DNA from 3 places in the Streptomyces sp. NPDC002209 genome. Region 1 is predicted to be linked to each of the others. Evidence: predicted binding sites of a transcription regulator. Region 1 holds the regulator's gene; each other region holds the start of a gene.
What was found. Region 1 encodes HrcA, which represses chaperone genes, less so after heat shock. Its sites were predicted from a motif close to TTNGCACTCNGNNNNNCNGAGTGCNAA; they were not measured.
Positions count from the first base shown of each region.

Region 2: the regulator HrcA is predicted to act here: its motif matches at 3,687-3,713, upstream of groL (chaperonin GroEL).
Region 3: the regulator HrcA is predicted to act here: its motif matches at 4,475-4,501, upstream of groES (co-chaperone GroES).

Region 1 covers NZ_JBIARX010000001.1:748,402-754,274, forward strand. The annotation lists gene ACFYXK_RS03505 (ribonuclease Z) at 1-44, opposite strand, end outside; gene ACFYXK_RS03510 (histidine triad nucleotide-binding protein) at 48-407, opposite strand; gene ACFYXK_RS03515 (16S rRNA (uracil(1498)-N(3))-methyltransferase) at 508-1,254, opposite strand; gene ACFYXK_RS03520 (nitronate monooxygenase) at 1,251-2,342, opposite strand; gene dnaJ (molecular chaperone DnaJ) at 2,490-3,629, opposite strand; gene hrcA (heat-inducible transcriptional repressor HrcA) at 3,630-4,646, opposite strand; gene ACFYXK_RS03535 (MBL fold metallo-hydrolase) at 4,796-5,521, shown strand; gene ACFYXK_RS03540 (DUF3097 domain-containing protein) at 5,550-5,873, shown strand, end outside.
Region 2 covers NZ_JBIARX010000013.1:44,170-50,042, reverse strand. The annotation lists gene ACFYXK_RS24290 (protease inhibitor I9 family protein) at 120-452, shown strand; gene ACFYXK_RS24285 (phosphoribosylanthranilate isomerase) at 473-1,072, opposite strand; gene ACFYXK_RS24280 (Uma2 family endonuclease) at 1,211-1,783, shown strand; gene groL (chaperonin GroEL) at 1,869-3,491, opposite strand; gene ACFYXK_RS24270 (cold-shock protein) at 3,835-4,038, opposite strand; gene ACFYXK_RS24265 (MoaD/ThiS family protein) at 4,421-4,699, opposite strand; gene thrC (threonine synthase) at 4,734-5,873, opposite strand, start outside.
Region 3 covers NZ_JBIARX010000011.1:165,505-171,377, reverse strand. The annotation lists gene ACFYXK_RS22780 (MOSC domain-containing protein) at 1-471, shown strand, start outside; gene ACFYXK_RS22775 (SDR family NAD(P)-dependent oxidoreductase) at 632-1,405, shown strand; gene ACFYXK_RS22770 (ester cyclase) at 1,511-2,200, shown strand; gene groL (chaperonin GroEL) at 2,282-3,910, opposite strand; gene groES (co-chaperone GroES) at 4,020-4,328, opposite strand; gene ACFYXK_RS22755 (DUF6234 family protein) at 4,615-5,043, shown strand; gene ACFYXK_RS22750 (response regulator transcription factor) at 5,070-5,762, shown strand; gene ACFYXK_RS22745 (sensor histidine kinase) at 5,755-5,873, shown strand, end outside.

The DNA.
Region 1 (5,873 bases):
ACCTGACTGGCGGTGCCCAGCACCACGAACTCTCGTGCGGACACGGTTTATCCGGGGGGCCACTGGAGGCCGCGCCCGCCGAGGACGTGCGCGTGCGCGTGGAAGACGGTCTGCCCGGCACCGGCGCCGGTGTTGAACACGATCCGGTAGCCGTGGCCGTCGATCTTCTCCTCGGCTGCGATCTCGCCGGCCACGCGCAGCAGGTCGGCGGCGACGGCCGGCTCGGCGGCGGCGAGCGAGGCGGCGTCCGGGTAGTGCACGCGCGGGATCACGAGGACGTGCGTCGGCGCCTGCGGGTTGATGTCCCGGAAGGCGAACGTCGTCTCGGTCTCCCGGACCACGGTCGCCGGGATGGTCCCCGCGACGATCTTGCAGAACAGGCAGTCCGCCTGCGGTTCCCCGGCCATTGCTCCGCCTTCCGTGACAGAGGCGTCGACGGGCCGCCGACGCCGATGTTGATCAGCTCCGGCATCGTAACCGGCGCCGTCGGCGGACCCGTACGCGTTTTCAGGACCAGCGGCCGGTGCGCGCCAGCAGGACCGCCGTCGCCGCGGTGCCGGCGGTGGAGGTGCGCAGGACCGAGGAGCCCAGGCGGTAGGGGTGGGCGCCGGCTTCCGCGAAGACGGCCAGCTCCTCCGGGGAGACCCCGCCCTCCGGTCCGACGACCAGGACGATCGAGCCCCCGGCCGGGAGCTCGGCCGTGGCCAAGGCCCCCGAGGGCGCGTCCCGGTCCTCGTGGAGGACCATCGCCAGGTCGGCGCCGGCCAGCAGCGCCGCGACCTGCTTCGTGGACATGGCCTCGGCCACCTCGGGGAAGCGGACCCGGCGGGACTGCTTGCCCGCCTCCCGGGCCGTGGCCCGCCACTTGGCCAGGGACTTGGCTCCGCGGTCGCCGCGCCACTGGGTGATGCAGCGCGAGGCCTGCCAGGGGACGATCGCGTCCACGCCGGTCTCGGTCATGGTCTCGACGGCGAGCTCGCCGCGGTCGCCCTTGGGCAGGGCCTGGACGACCGTGATCCGGACGGCCGGCTCCGGCTCCTCCTGGATCGTGTGCAGGTCGGTGAGGAGCAGCCGGTCCTTGCCCTCGGCGGCCTTGACCACGCCTTCCGTCCAGTGACCGCGCCCGTCGGTGAGGACCACGTCCTCACCCGGGTTCAGCCGTTTCACGGAGACCGCGTGCCGGCCCTCCGGGCCGTCGAGCACGAACTCCGGCCCCGCGGGGACCTCTTCGACCACGAACACGGGGGCGGTCATGACGTACTCCTCTTCTGCATTGCCTTCAACGCGCTCTGGGCCTCGGCCAGTTCGGCCGCCAGCACCTCCACCAGCTCCCCCGCGGGCAGGGCCCGCGCCAGCCGGTGTCCCTGGCCCGCCCACAGGGCCATGCCCTGCGGGTCCCCGGCCGCGGCGGCGGCCTTGCGCAGTCCGGCGGTCATGTGGTGGATCTGCGGGTAGGCGGCCGGGGCGTACGGCCCGTGCTCCCGCATGAACCGGTTCACCAGGCCCCGGGCCGGCCGCCCCGAGAACGCCCTGGTCAGCTCCGTGTGGGCGAACAGGGGGTCCGTCAGCGCCTTCTTGTGCAGCGGGTGCGCGCCCGACTCGGGGCAGGCCAGGAACGCGGTGCCGAGCTGCGCCGCCTCCGCGCCCGCCGCCAGCAGCGCCGCGATCTGCGAGCCGCGCATCAGACCGCCCGCGGCGATGATCGGGAGGCCCACGGCCTCCCGTACCTGCGCCACGAGCGCGAGCAGGCCCACGCCCGCCGTGCCGTCGGCCTGCGGGTCGTCGCGGTGTGTGCCCTGGTGGCCGCCGGCCTCCACGCCCTGGACGCAGACGCAGTCGGCCCCCGCGGCCTGTGCGGCGCGGGCCTCGTCGACCGAGGTGACGGTGACGACCGAGTACGTGCCCGCCTTGCGCAGGGCGGCGAGGACCACGGGCGTGGGGCAGCCGAAGGTGAACGAGACGACGGGAACGGGGTCTTCGAGGAGGATCGCGAGCTTGGCGTCGTAGCCGTCGTCGCTGGTGCCGATGATGTCCTCGTCGGCCAGGGAGATCTCGTACCAGCTGGCCTCGCCGGCCAGCTGCCCGCGGTACGCCTCCACGGCGGCCGGGTCCACGTAGCCGGTCTGCGGCATGAAGAGGTTCACGCCGAACGGGCGCCGGGTGAGCGCGCGCAGCCGTTTGATCTCCTGGTACATGCCGTCGGCGGTCTTGTAGCCGCCGGCCAGGAAGCCCAGCCCGCCCGCCTCGCACACGGCGGCGGCGAGCGGCGGACAGGAGGCGCCGCCCGCCATGGGAGCCTGCACGATCGGGTAAGGGGAGAGACCGTTCGGTGCGGAGGACATGCACTGCATCGTGCCACGTCCCGACCACCGGGCCGAATCACCGCATTCGCCTGGCATAGTCCGCTCCGCCGGGCGCGTCCGGATCCATGCGCCGAGCCCGGTCCGGGGCGTCCCCGGACCGGGCTCGTGCGCGTGCTCGCGGGCCGGTCAGCGGCCGTTGAAGGCGTCCTTCAAGCGGCTGAACAGGCCCTGCTGACCCGGCGCGAACTGGCCCATGGGCCGCTCCTCGCCGCGCAGCTTGGCGAGCTGGCGCAGCAGCTCCTCCTGCTGGGCGTCCAGCTTGCCCGGGGTGGTGACCTCGACGTGGACGATCAGGTCGCCGCGGCCGCCGCCGCGCAGGTGCGTGACGCCGCGCCCGTGCAGCGGGATCGACTGGCCCGACCCGGTGCCGGGGCGGATGTCGATCTCCTCCATGCCGTCCAGCGTCTCCAGCGGGCACTTGGTGCCGAGGGCCGCGGCCGTCATGGGGATGGTCACCGTGCAGTGCAGGTCGTCCCCGCGCCGCTGGAAGGTCGGGTGCGACAGCTCGTGGATCTCCACGTACAGGTCGCCGGCGGGGCCGCCGCCGGGGCCGACCTCGCCCTCGCCCGCGAGCTGGATCCGGGTGCCGTTCTCGACACCCGCCGGGATCTTGACCGTGAGGCTGCGGCGGGAGCGGACCCGGCCGTCGCCCGCGCACTCGGGGCACGGGGTCGGGACCACGGTGCCGAAGCCCTGGCACTGGGGGCAGGGGCGCGAGGTCATGACCTGGCCCAGGAAGGACCGGGTGACCTGCGAGACCTCACCGCGGCCACGGCACATGTCACACGTCTGCGCCGAGGTGCCGGGGGCGGCACCCTCACCGGAGCAGGTGGTGCAGACGACGGCCGTGTCGACCTGGATGTCCTTGGTCGTGCCGAAGGCCGCCTCGTCCAGCTCCAGGTCGAGGCGGATCATGGCGTCCTGGCCGCGGCGGGTCCGCGAGCGCGGTCCGCGCTGCGAGGCCTGGCCGAAGAAGGCGTCCATGATGTCGGAGAAGTTGCCGAAGCCGCCCGCACCGAAGCCGCCCGCGCCTCCGCCGCCGCCCGAGGAGGACAGCGGGTCGCCGCCGAGGTCGTAGACCTGCTTCTTCTGCGGGTCCGAGAGCACCTCGTAGGCCGCGTTGATCTCCTTGAAGCGCTCCTGCGTCTTCGGGTCCGGATTCACGTCCGGGTGGAGTTCACGCGCGAGGCGGCGGAAGGCCTTCTTGATCTCGTCCTGCGATGCGTCGCGGCGCACGCCGAGAACGGCGTAGTAGTCCGTGGCCACTTACGACTCCGCCAGGATCTGTCCGACGTAACGTGCCACTGCGCGTACCGCTCCCATCGTTCCGGGGTAGTCCATGCGGGTCGGTCCGACCACGCCGAGTTTGGCGACAGTTTCGCCGCCCGAACCGTAGCCGACCGAGACGACGGACGTGGAGTTCAGTCCCTCGTAGGCATTCTCATGCCCGATCCTTACGGCCATTCCCGACTCGTTGGCCTCGCCGAGCAGCTTGAGGAGCACGACCTGCTCCTCCAGCGCCTCGAGCACCGGCCTGATCGTCAGGGGAAAATCGTGTCCGAAGCGCGTGAGATTGGCGGTCCCGCCGATCATCAGCCGCTCCTCGGCCTCCTCGACCAGCGTCTCCAGCAGGGTCGCGAGCACGGTCGACACCGTGCTGCGGTCATCCGGCTCGAACGACTCCGGCAGGTCCTGCACGAGCTGCGGCACGTCCGTGAACCGGCGGCCGACGACCCGGCTGTTGAGCCGTGCCCGCAGATCGGCGAGCGAGGTCTCGCCGAACGGAGTCTGGCAGTCCACGAGCCGCTGCTCGACCCGTCCTGTATCGGTGATCAGCACGAGCATGAGCCGGGCCGGAGCGAGCGACAGCAGCTCGACGTGGCGGACCGTCGACCGGGTCAGGCTCGGGTACTGGACGACGGCGACCTGACGGGTGAGCTGCGCGAGCAGCCGCACCGTGCGGCCGACCACGTCGTCGAGGTCGACGGCCCCGTCGAGGAAGTTCTGGATGGCCCGGCGCTCGGGCGTCGACAGCGGCTTGACCCCCGCCAGCCTGTCGACGAAGAGCCGGTAGCCCTTGTCCGTGGGAATCCGGCCGGCGCTGGTGTGGGGCTGCGCGATGTAGCCCTCCTCCTCCAGCACGGCCATGTCGTTGCGCACGGTGGCGGGCGAGACGCCGAGCCGGTGCCGCTCGGTGAGCGCCTTGGAGCCGACCGGCTCCTCCGTCCCGACGTAGTCCTGGACGATGGCGCGCAGCACTTCGAGTCTGCGTTCGCTGAGCATCGCGCGCACACCTCCAGCTCTGGTCCGTTGTCTTGGTCGTTGCCTGTCGACTGGCACTCTGATCGTTCGAGTGCCAGAGATCCCCCGCTCAGTGTACGGCCGGGTACTAAGACCCTGGCAAGGGAGGCCCGCCAGGGTAGCGTCGCGGCATGGACGTGCATTGGGAAGAGGCGGGCTGGGAGCGGCTGACCGGGCGGACCGGACGGCGACGGCTCCCGGTGTGGGACTGCACCGTGGGACTGGTGGTGGGGGACGAGTCGGTGCTCCTGATCGACCCGGGTTCGTGCGTACGCGAAGGCACACAGCTGCGGGCCGAGGTGGAGCGGCTGACCGGCCGGCGCGTGACGCATATCGCATTCACGCACGGTCATTTCGATCACGTACTGGGCGCCGCGGCGTTCGCCGGGGCCGAGGTGTACGGAGCGGTCGGGCTGGACGCGGAGCTGTCGACGGGCCGGGAGGAGCTTCGCGTCGGTGCGGTCCTGCAGGGGCTCGCGGAGGCCGAGGCCGCCGAGGCGGTGGACCTGCTGGTGGTGCCGAGGCATTCCGTGTCGGGCGAATGGACGCTGGAGCTGGGCGGGGTGCAGGTGCTGCTGGCCAACGTCGGGCCCGGGCACACCCCGCACGACCTGGCCGTCTTCGTCCCGGGCGAGCGCGAGACGGTGTTCTGCGGGGACCTCGTCGAGGAGTCGGGCGAGCCGCAGGCGGGCAGCGACGCGCTGCCGGCGCAGTGGCCGGCCGCGCTGGACCGGCTGTTGTCGCTGGGCGGGGAGGACGCACTGTACGTGCCGGGTCACGGAGCGGTGGTCGACGCGGGCTTCGTGCGTGCGCAACGCGCCACACTGGCCGCCCGTTTCGGCGTGTCGGAGGCGTGATCGGCGCGCCTCTCCTAGTGTCGGCCGGATGCGTGAGTACTCCCCCGACCTGACCCCGCAGTGGAAGCGCCCCAAGGCCGTACCGGAGGTGGCGGCCGAACCGGACCTGGTGGTCGAGGTGGCCGGTACGGACTTCTGCGGAGCGGTGGTGGCCTGCGAGGCGGGCACGGTGACCCTGGAGGACCGCTTCGGCAGGCGCCGGGTCTTCCCGCTGGAGCCGCGGGGGTTCCTGCTGGAGGGCGCCGTGGTGACCCTGACCCGCCCCTCACGGGCCCCTGCGGGCCCGTTGCGCACGGCCTCCGGCTCGATCGCCGTCCCGGGCGCCCGGGCCCGGGTGGCCCGGGCGGGCCGG
Region 2 (5,873 bases), on a different contig from region 1:
AAGATCACCCGTATGGCCCGCCCCCACACCAGGGAGCGCACGGCCGGTGCGCCCCCGGTGCCCCCGCCACCCCCGTGGACCTCGTTGACCTGCACCGTTGTACGTGATGGCCTCGCCCCATGCGTACCCGTCTGAGCCGGGCCCTGCCCGCAGCCGTCGCCGTACTGGCCGTCTTCTCCGCCCTGCCCGTGTCGGCGGCCACGGCCGCCGTGCGCGAACCGGTGCCGTACGCGGCCCCCGTCGACCACCCCTCGTACATCGTCACCGTACGCAGGGACCTCGACCCGGCCGACGTGGCGCGGCTGGTCGGCGTCACCCCGGTCCACGTCTACCGCACCGCCCTGCACGGCTTCGCCGCCCGGCTCAACCCCGGCCAGGTCGCGGCCCTCGCCGCACTGCCGGGCGTCGAGACCATCGAGGAGGACGGCACCGCCTCGGCCGGGGTCTCCTAGGCCCTGCCGTCAGCGGCCGGTCAGCCGCGGGCGGCCTCGATGAAGGCGCGGATCAGGTCGGGGGACTTCACGCCGCGCTCCCGCTCCACCCCGCTGGACACGTCCACGCCCCAGGCGCCGGTGGTTCCCACGGCCTCCCGGACGTTCTGCGGGGTCAGCCCGCCGGCCAGCAGCCAATGGCCCTCCGGGGCGGTGAACCCCTCGGAGCCCCAGTTCCACGGCTTGCCGGAGCCGGGGTCGGGCGCGTCGAGCAGCAGCAGGTCCTCCCCGTACTCCCCGCAGCGCTTCACGTGCTCGGCGGTGGCCCGCAGCAGCGTCCGCCCCTCGGCGCGCAGCGCCTCGTAGTACTCCGGGCCCTCGTCGCCGTGCAGCTGGACTCCCCGTACGCCGCTCTCCTCGGTCAGCCGCCGGACCTCCTCGACCGGCTGCCCCCGGAACACCCCGACGGTCAGCACCGAGTCCGGCACCCGCGCCGCGAGCTCGCGCGCCGCGGCGGCGGCGATCGTGCGGGGACTCCCGACGGCGAAGACGAACCCGACGGCATCGGCCCCGGCGGCCACGGCCACGTCGACGTCGTGCGCGGTCTTCAGCCCGCAGATCTTGACGAAGAGATCGCTCATGCCCCCAGTGAACCAAAAGCCGCACGTTCGGTGGTGATCCGTCTCGGCACCCGGGCGCGACCACCCACCCGCCGCTAGCCTGGAACGGGGCTCACGCCCAGTGCACGGCACGCCACGCGGAGGACAACGGTGACGATCATGATCGAACGGGCCACACCGATAGAGCAGGCGGCACCGCCGACGTTCGAGACGCTCCTGCGCACGGTCGAGGAGATGGACACGCCAGACGGCTTCAAAGCCGAGCTCATCCGGGGGAAGATCATCGTGTCACCGTGGTCCAGGCGGCGTTACTACCTCCCCATGCGGGCGCTGCGCGAGCAGCTCGAGGCCCACGCCCCGGACGGTCACGTCGCGGACATTGCGCCGTTCCTCTTCCAGTTCCCTGAAGCCGGTCGCGCCTACGGCCCCGATCTCTATGTGGTCGACGTCTCTGCCTTCAAGGGAGAGGGGAGACACCTGGACGGATCGGAACTCTCGCTGGTGGCCGAGTTCACCTCGGTGTCCACGAAAGACGTGGACTGGCACGAAAAGCTGGACGTCTACGGACAGCTCGTCCCCGTCTACCTCGTCGTCGACATGCAAGCGTCCGAGATCACCTGTTTCTCGGACCCCTCCCCACACGGGTACCAGTTCCGCAAGACGGTGCCCTTCGGTACGCCCCTGCCCGTCCCGGACCCCTTCGGCTTCGAGGTCGACAGCTCGGGCTTCTAAGACGCGTTGAAACGCCCGAGGGCGGCACCCCCCGTGTGGGGAGTGCCGCCCTCGGTCGAAGAACAGCCGATCAGCCAGGGGCCGATCAGAAGTCCATGTCACCGCCCGGCATGCCGCCGCCGGCCGGGGCGCCGGCCTTCTCGGGCTTGTCGGCGATGACGGCCTCGGTCGTCAGGAACAGCGCGGCGATGGACGCGGCGTTCTGCAGGGCAGAGCGCGTGACCTTCGCCGGGTCGATGATGCCCTCGGCGATCATGTCCACGTACTCGCCGGTCGCGGCGTTCAGGCCCCAGCCGACGGTCAGGTTGCGGACCTTCTCCACGACGACGCCACCCTCGAGACCACCGTTGACGGCGATCTGCTTGAGCGGGGCCTCCAGGGCGAGCTTCACGGCGTTGGCGCCGGTCGCCTCGTCACCCGACAGGTCGAGCTTCTCGAAGACCGCGGAGGCCTGGAGCAGGGCCACGCCACCACCGGCGACGATGCCCTCCTCGACGGCAGCCTTCGCGTTGCGGACGGCGTCCTCGATGCGGTGCTTGCGCTCCTTGAGCTCCACCTCGGTCGCGGCGCCGGCCTTGATGACGGCCACGCCGCCGGCCAGCTTCGCGAGGCGCTCCTGGAGCTTCTCGCGGTCGTAGTCCGAGTCGGAGTTCTCGATCTCGGCACGGATCTGGTTGACGCGACCCTGGACCTGGTCGCTGTCACCGGCACCGTCGACGATCGTGGTCTCGTCCTTGGAGATGACGACCTTGCGGGCGCGGCCGAGCAGGTCGAGGCCCGCGTTCTCGAGCTTGAGGCCGACCTCCTCGGAGATGACCGTGCCGCCCGTGAGGATGGCGATGTCGCCGAGCATGGCCTTGCGGCGGTCGCCGAAGCCCGGGGCCTTGACGGCGACGGACTTGAAGGTGCCGCGGATCTTGTTGACGACCAGGGTCGACAGGGCCTCGCCCTCGACGTCCTCGGCGATGATCAGCAGCGGCTTGCCGGACTGCATGACCTTCTCGAGCAGCGGAAGGAGGTCCTTCACGTTGCCGATCTTGGAGTTGACGATGAGGATGTACGGGTCGTCCAGGGACGCCTCCATACGCTCCATGTCGGTGGCGAAGTACGCCGAGATGTAGCCCTTGTCGAAGCGCATGCCCTCGGTGAGCTCGAGCTCCAGACCGAAGGTCTGGGACTCCTCGACGGTGATGACGCCTTCCTTGCCGACCTTGTCCATGGCCTCGGCGATGAGCTCGCCGATCTGGGTGTCGGCGGCGGAGATGGAGGCCGTGGAAGCGATCTGCTCCTTGGTCTCGACATCCTTCGCCTGCTCGAGCAGGGCGCCGGAGACGGCCTCGACGGCCTTCTCGATGCCGCGCTTGAGGGCCATCGGGTTGGCACCGGCGGCCACGTTGCGCAGGCCCTCGCGGACGAGCGCCTGGGCGAGAACGGTGGCGGTGGTCGTACCGTCGCCGGCGACGTCGTCCGTCTTCTTGGCGACTTCCTTGACCAGCTCGGCGCCGATCTTCTCGTACGGGTCCTCGAGCTCGATCTCCTTGGCGATGGAGACACCATCGTTGGTGATCGTGGGGGCGCCCCACTTCTTCTCAAGGACGACGTTGCGACCCTTGGGGCCAAGGGTGACCTTGACGGCGTCGGCGAGCTGGTTCATCCCGCGCTCGAGACCGCGCCGGGCCTCCTCGTCGAACGCAATGATCTTGGCCATCTGAAGTGGTCCTCCAGGACTGGGGTTCCCCCTGCGCCGCCGGCGCGAGGGGAGGGTTGGATTGCTCCGGACCGCGCCCGCGCCCGCGACGGACGGCCTGCGTGCCCGGCGGTTCCTTCCCGCCGGACCCTGCGGGCCTCACCGACCCGGTCCTGTGTAGTAGCACTCTCAGCAGGAGAGTGCTAACGCCAATGATTAGCACTCGACCCCCGAGAGTGCAAGCGGCTTCGGGAACGCCGGGCCGGCTCCCGCACCGGCGCCCGGACATGCGTCGAGGGCCCACATCCCTCCTCAAGGATGTGGACCCTCGTGCGTCATGCGTCGGTGGTCGATCGCGCCGGGGCTAGACGGCGAGCTTGACCATGTCCGCCTGCGGACCCTTCTGGCCCTGCGAGATCTCGAACTCGACCCGCTGACCCTCTTCAAGGGTGCGGTACCCGTCCATCTGGATGGCGCTGTAGTGGACGAACACATCCGCACCACCGTCGACCGCGATGAAGCCGTAGCCCTTCTCCGCGTTGAACCACTTGACGGTGCCCTGAGCCATGCCTAACTCCCCTATTACTGGCCCTTGCGCAGGACCGCACTTCGCGGTCCCGGGTCAGAACTTGCGCCGGAACGCCTCGACCGGGGCTGAATGTATCTGCACCGCTGCTGTCTGCAACAGGTCAATCCGACGAGAAATCTGGACACGGGGATACATTGAAATAGAGTGAAAATTTGGCATATTGGCGGGCAACTCGGACCCGGCATATCTCGCCAAAGCCCCATACCGCGCTTGCATATTGACTCAATGTCAACCCTCACACGACCCGCTCATATGCGGCGGGCAAGTCCAGCGGAGGGGACTTCCCCAACCCTACCGCGCCCAACCAAGCAGAATTACCCCCTCCGCTTTTACCGGAGGGGGTAATTCAGGGGTTCTTGCGTCAGCAGCCGCCCGCGACGGCGGGAATGATCGAGACGCCCGCGCCGTCCGGCGTCACGGCGTCCAGGCCGCCCTCGAAGCGCACGTCGTCGTCGTTGACGTAGACGTTCACGAAGCGGCGCAGCTTGCCCTGGTCGTCCAGGACGCGCGCGGCGATGCCCGGGTGGTTCTCCTCCAGGGAGGCGATGACCTCGGAGAGCTTCGCGCCCTCGGCGGTGACCTCGGCCTGGCCGCCGGTGTAGGTGCGCAGGATGGTGGGGATGCGGACGTTGACGCTCATGGCGCTACTGCCTTTCCGGGTGTCGGGGGGGAGATCAGACCAGGCCGGCGGCGCGGAACGCGTCCAGGCTGGGGCGGATGGTGGCGGTCTGCCCGCTGTCCGCGGCCACCGCCTCCAGGGTCTTGAGGCCGTCACCGGTGTTCAGGACCACCGTGGTCAGCGCCGGGTCGAGCTGCCCGTTCTCGATGAGCTTCTTCGTCACGCCGACGGTCACGCCGCCCGCGGTCTCGGCGAAGATGCCCTCCGTCTGCGCGAGGATCTTGATGGCCTCGACGACCTGCTCGTCGGTGACGTCCTCGACGTAGCCGCCGGTGCGGCGCGCGATGTCCAGGACGTACGGGCCGTCGGCCGGGTTGCCGATGGCCAGCGACTTGGCGATGGTGTTCGGCTTCTGCGGGCGGACCACGTCGTGTCCGGCCTTGAAGGCCGTGGAGACGGGGGAGCAGCCCTCGGCCTGCGCACCGAAGATCTTGTACGGCTTGTCCTCGACCAGGCCGAGCTTGATCAGCTCCTGCAGACCCTTGTCGATCTTCGTCAGCTGCGAGCCCGACGCGATCGGGATCACGATCTGGTCGGGCAGCTGCCAGCCGAGCTGCTCGCAGATCTCGTACGCGAGCGTCTTGGAACCCTCGCCGTAGTAGGGGCGCAGGTTGACGTTGACGAAGCCCCAGCCCTCGCCCAGCGGGTCGCCGATGAGCTCGGAGCAGAAGCGGTTGACGTCGTCGTAGTTGCCCTCGATGCCGACCAGGTCGCCGCCGTACACACCGGCCATGACGACCTTGCCCTGCTCCAGGTCGTGCGGGATGAACACGCAGGAGCGGAAGCCGGCCCGGGCGGCCGCGGCGCCGACGGCGCCGGCCAGGTTGCCGGTGGAGGAGCAGGACAGGGTGGTGAAGCCGAAGGCGCGGGCGGCCTCGACGGCGATGGCCACGACGCGGTCCTTGAAGGAGTGCGTCGGGTTGCCGGAGTCGTCCTTGACGTACAGCTTGCCGGTGACGCCGAGCTCCTTGGCCAGGTTGGCCGCGTCCACGAGCTTGGTGAAGCCCGGGTTCAGGCTCGGCTTGGAGGCCACGTCCGCGGGGACGGGCAGCAGCGGGGCGTAGCGCCAGATGTTGTTCGGGCCGGCCTCGATCGCGGCGCGCAGGGCTTCGGGGTCCCCGGTGGGAAGGTCGTA
Region 3 (5,873 bases), on a different contig from region 1:
TACGCGCGCGAGGACCTGGACTGGTGGGAGGGCGAGCTGGACCGCGAACTGCCCGCCGGAATCTTCGGCGAGAACCTCACCACCTCCGGCATCGACGTGACCGGTGCACTGCTCGGGGAGCGCTGGCGGATCGGCGCGGGCCTCGTCCTCGAGGTGGCCTCGGCCCGCATCCCGTGCCGGACCTTCCAGGGCGCCCTCGGCGAGAAGGCCTGGGTCAAGCGGTACACGCAGGCCGTGCGGCCGGGTGCGTACCTGCGCGTGGTCCAGGAGGGCACGGTCTCCCCCGGCGACGGCATCGAGGTCGTCCACCGGCCGGACCACGACGTGACGGTGGGGCTCTGGTTCCGGGCGTTCACCACGGACCGCTCGCTGCTGCCGCGGACGCTGGCGGCGGGCGGGGCGATGGAGCCGCAGGCGCACGAGACGGTCCGCGCGTACATGGAGAAGTACGGGTCTCAGTACGGGAAGTAGCCCGCCGCGCGGCTCGGCGCGCGCCCGGGAGCTGGGCGAATGTAGCCGGAAGTAGCGGTTCCGCAGCGGGAAGCGACGGCGGGCGGCAGGAACCGTCACGAAGGGGTACCGCCCGGCGGGCTCCCCTTGAGCTGTCACCCAGGACGGCTAGGTTGCGCCTATGACGACTGCGTTGATTACGGGATCCACGGCGGGCATCGGCGCCGCATTCGCCCGGCGGCTGGCCGCCCAGGGCCACAACCTCGTACTGGTGGCCCGCGACACGAAGCGGCTCGGCGAGCAGGCCACCGAGCTGCACGACCGGCACGGCATCGAGGCCGAGGTGCTGACCGCCGACCTGTCCACCGACGAGGGCATCGCGGCGGTCGAACAGCGCCTGGGCGACCGTACGCACCCGGTGGACCTGCTGGTCAACAACGCGGGCTTCGGCAACAAGGGCCGCTACCTCGAGGTCTCCATGGCCGACGAGCTGACCATGCTGAAGGTGCACATCGAGGCCGTTCTGCGGCTGACCTCGGCGGCCACCGCTTCGATGCGTTCGCGCGGCCGCGGCGGCGTCATCAACGTGGCCTCGGTGGCGGCCTTCGTGCCGCGCGGCACGTACGGGGCCAGCAAGGCCTGGGTCGTGCAGTTCACCCAGGGCGCGGCGAGGGACCTGGCGGGATCCGGCGTACGGCTGATGGCGCTGTGCCCCGGATTCGTACGGACGGAGTTCCACCAGCGCGCCGGCATGGGCACGGACAACATCCCCAACTGGATGTGGCTGGACGCGGACAAGCTGGTGGCCTCGGCCCTGGACGACCTGGCGCGCGGCAAGACCGTCTCGATCCCGGACCCGCGGTACAAGGCGCTGATGGGCCTGGTGAAGCTGACGCCGCGCGGGCTGCTGGGCGGGGTGTCCTCGCGTACGGGCCGCAAGTACGGCCCCCAGTAGTCCGAGTGACCGCCGAGTGACTTACGGGTAGGCCGGTCCGGAAAACCGGCCGACCGGGTGAAATCTCCCTAAACTGGACGTGTCCGATCCAGCCCGGGAGACGCCATGACATTCGTACAAATAGTCGATTACGAGACCAGCAGGCCCGAGGCCGTCAACGAGGTCTTCGACCGGTACCTGGCGCAGACGCAGGGCAAGCGCACCGTGTCCCACACCATGGTGGGCAGGGACCGCGAATCCGACACGCACTTCGTCGACGTCGTCGAATTCCCGTCGTACGAAGAGGCCATGAAGAACTCTCATCTCCAGGAGACGGACAAGATGTTCCAGGAGATGGTGGCCCTCTGCGACGGGATGCCCCGGTTCACCAACCTTGACGTCATCCGCGACGAGCACCTCAACACCCTGATCGCGAACCGCATGTTCGACGAGCTCGCGATGAAGGGCGACCTGTCCACCGCCGACGAGATCTTCGCGTCGGACTACCACGACCACGACATCTCCAACCCCACGGACAAGATGGGCCCCGAAGGCATGCGCGAGGACGTGCAGATGTGGCGCAGCGCCTTCGACTTCACCTTCACGCGGGACGCCCAGATGGCGCAGGACGACTACATCACCACCCTGTGGACCTGGACCGGTACGCACAAGGGCGAGTTCATGGGGATCGCCCCGACCGGCAAGACCTGCACGATGACCGGTACGACGGTCTTCCGCTGCGAGGGCGGAAAGATCAAGGAAGGCTGGTGGCACTACGACGCCATGCGCCTGATGAAGGATCTCGGCGCGATGTAGTGGCCCCCGGTCACGGAAAAGGCCCCGGTCACCGCCGCGTTGACGGCGGGACCGGGGCCTTTTCGCTGGCTACTCAGCGCGTCAGTGGCTGTGGCCGTGACCGTGACCGTGACCGGCGTCGCCCTCGTCCTCGGCCGGCTTCTCGACGACCAGGGTCTCGGTCGTGAGCAGCAGGGAGGCGATGGAAGCGGCGTTCTCCAGCGCGGAGCGCGTGACCTTGACCGGGTCGATGACGCCGGCCTTGACCAGGTCGCCGTACTCGCCGGTGGCGGCGTTGAAGCCCTGGCCCTTGTCGAGCTCGGCGACCTTCGAGGTGATGACGTAGCCCTCGAGGCCGGCGTTCTCGGCGATCCAGCGCAGCGGCTCGACGGCGGCGCGGCGGACGACCGCGACACCCGTGCCCTCGTCGCCGGTCAGACCCAGGTTGTCCTCGAGCACCTTCACGGCGTGGACGAGCGCGGAGCCACCGCCGGAGACGATGCCCTCCTCGACCGCGGCGCGGGTCGCCGAGATGGCGTCCTCGAGACGGTGCTTCTTCTCCTTGAGCTCCACCTCGGTGGCGGCGCCGACCTTGATGACGCAGACGCCGCCGGCGAGCTTCGCCAGGCGCTCCTGCAGCTTCTCGCGGTCCCAGTCCGAGTCCGTGGACTCGATCTCGGCCTTGATCTGGTTGACGCGGCCGAGGACCTCGTCGGAGCTGCCGGCACCGTCGACGATCGTGGTGTCGTCCTTGGAGATGGTCACGCGGCGCGCGGAACCGAGGACGTCCAGACCGGCCTGGTCGAGCTTGAGGCCGACCTCCTCGGCGATGACGGTGGCACCGGTGAGGGTGGCCATGTCCTGGAGCATCGCCTTGCGGCGGTCACCGAAGCCGGGGGCCTTGACGGCGACCGCGTTGAAGGTGCCGCGGATCTTGTTGACGACGAGGGTGGAGAGCGCCTCGCCCTCGACGTCCTCGGCGATGATCAGCAGCGGGCGGGAGCCGCCGGCCTGGATGACCTTCTCGAGCAGGGGCAGGAGGTCCTGGATGGACGAGATCTTGCCCTGGTTGATCAGGATGTACGGGTCGTCGAGGACGGCCTCCATACGCTCCTGGTCGGTGACCATGTACGGCGAGAGGTAGCCCTTGTCGAAGGCCATGCCCTCGGTGAACTCCAGCTCCAGGCCGAAGGCGTTGGACTCCTCGACGGTGATGACACCGTCCTTGCCGACCTTGTCCATCGCCTCGGCGATGAGCTCGCCGACCTGCTGGTCCTGCGCGGAGAGCGCGGCCACGGCGGCGATGTCGGACTTGTCCTCGATCGGGCGGGCGGTCGCGAGGAGCTCCTCGGACACGGCCTTGACCGCGGCGTCGATGCCCTTCTTCAGGGCGGCCGGGGAGGCACCCGCGGCGACGTTGCGCAGACCCTCGCGGACCAGCGCCTGGGCCAGCACGGTGGCGGTGGTGGTGCCGTCACCCGCGATGTCGTTGGTCTTGGTCGCCACCTCCTTCACGAGCTGCGCGCCCAGGTTCTCGTACGGGTCGTCCAGCTCGACCTCGCGGGCGATGGTGACACCGTCGTTGGTGATGGTGGGGGCGCCGAACTTCTTGTCGATGACGACGTTGCGGCCCTTGGGGCCGATCGTCACCTTGACCGTGTCGGCAAGCTTGTTGACGCCGCGCTCGAGGGCGCGACGGGCGTCCTCGTCGAACTTCAGGATCTTCGCCATGGGAGCGGTTCAGCCCTCTCGAAAACTCGGGTTTAACGAACTACGCCCCTTGCCGCCCGGCAATCAGCGGGGTGACCAGGGGCGCAGCTCAAAGCAATGCTTCGGTGAATTACTTCTCGATGATCGCGAGCACGTCGCGAGCCGAGAGGACGAGGTACTCCTCGCCGCTGTACTTCACTTCGGTGCCGCCGTACTTGCTGTACAGCACGATGTCGCCGACGCTGACGTCCAGCGGGAGACGCTGGCCGTCCTCGAAGCGACCCGGGCCCACGGCGAGGACGACGCCCTCCTGGGGCTTCTCCTTCGCGGTGTCCGGGATGACCAGGCCGGAAGCCGTGGTCTGCTCGGCGTCGAGCGGCTGGACCACGATGCGGTCCTCGAGCGGCTTGATGGCAACCTTGGAGCTGGTGGTCGTCACGATCCGACCTCCCCCTTCGGAGATCTCACGGGGCTAACTGTCTGAGGTGGCGACCAGGTGGATCCGTCGTCGCGGGTGCCGGACCTGCCCGTCGCTGTGTTGGCACTCACCGGTGGCGAGTGCCAGGTGCGAGACTATTCCGGCGATTAGCACTCGGTCAAGCGGAGTGCCAATTCAGCCTCCGCGCGGCGTCACCGTCCGGCCGGGCCGCATCGCGGGATGCGGGGCCCGGGCATGAGTACCCGTACTCAGGTGCAGGCTGTGCCCCCGGGGCGACACTGCGGCCATGACGACACCCACACGCGACAGGCGCACCGGATCCGACTGGGGCGCGGACATCGCCACGGCCCTGCTGCTGACCGTACTGGAGGCCTTCGCCCTCGCCATCGGCCTCTACGTGGCGGTGATGGCCGCCTGGGACGCCGAGGGCAACGGCGGCGGCGACCATACGGCCCTGACCGTGCTGCTGGGCGGACTCCTCCTGGCCGCCTTGGCCATCGGGGTCGTCTCGGGCCGCGCCTTCCGCCGCAGCGCGCCCGTCACCGGATGCGTCCAGGCACTGGCGTGTGCGGCCGTGCTCGTGGGCGCCGCCGCCCTGGCCTACCAGGGCCGCGCCGAGCTACGGCCGGATCCGCCCGCGCCCTCGTCCCCGTACAGCGGCACGTACGGGCAGTGCTTCAGCGGCGGCGACAACCACGAGTGCCCGGCCGGTTGACGTGGCCGGTATGTGACGCTTGGGGCGTGCGCATCCTCGTGGTCGAAGACGAAGAAGGCCTCGCCGAGTCCCTGCGGCGCGGCCTGTGTGCCGACGGCCACTGGGTCGACACCGCCCACGACGGCCACCGCGGCCTGGAGCTCGCCCGCACCCGCTCGTACGACGCCGTCCTGCTCGACCTGATGCTGCCCGGCCTCAGCGGCTACGAGATCTGCTCCCGCATACGGGCCGACGGCGACCTCACGCCCGTCCTCATGCTGACCGCCAAGGACGGCGAGTACGACGAGGCCGAAGGCCTCGACTCCGGCGCCGACGACTACCTCACCAAGCCGTTCTCGTTCGTGGTCCTGGCCGCCCGCCTGCGCGCCCTCGCCCGACGCGCGGCCACGGCAACGGCCTCCGCCGGGGGCGCCGGCACGCTCCAGGCCGGCGACCTCGTCCTCGACCCCGCCGGCCGCCGCTGCCGCCGCGGTGCGCAGGACATCGAGCTCACCGCCCGCGAGATCGGCGTGCTCGCCTGCCTGATGGAGCAGCCAGGTCTGGCCGTCGCCAAGCAGGACATCCTGGACCAGGTCTGGGACACCCCGCACGCCATCGACCCGAACATCGTCGAGGTGTACGTCTCCTCGCTGCGCAAGAAGATCGACGCCCCGTTCGGCCGCCGCTCGATCCGCACCGTCCACCGCACCGGCTACCGGATGGCACCGGACGGTGGCTAGGACCGGCCCTTCGAAGAGGACCGGTCCCGGGCCGCTCCGGCGCCGCGCCGCCGCGGCCGCCGCCCTCGCGATGGCCGCGGTCCTGGCCGTCGGCGGGCTGTGGCTGTACAC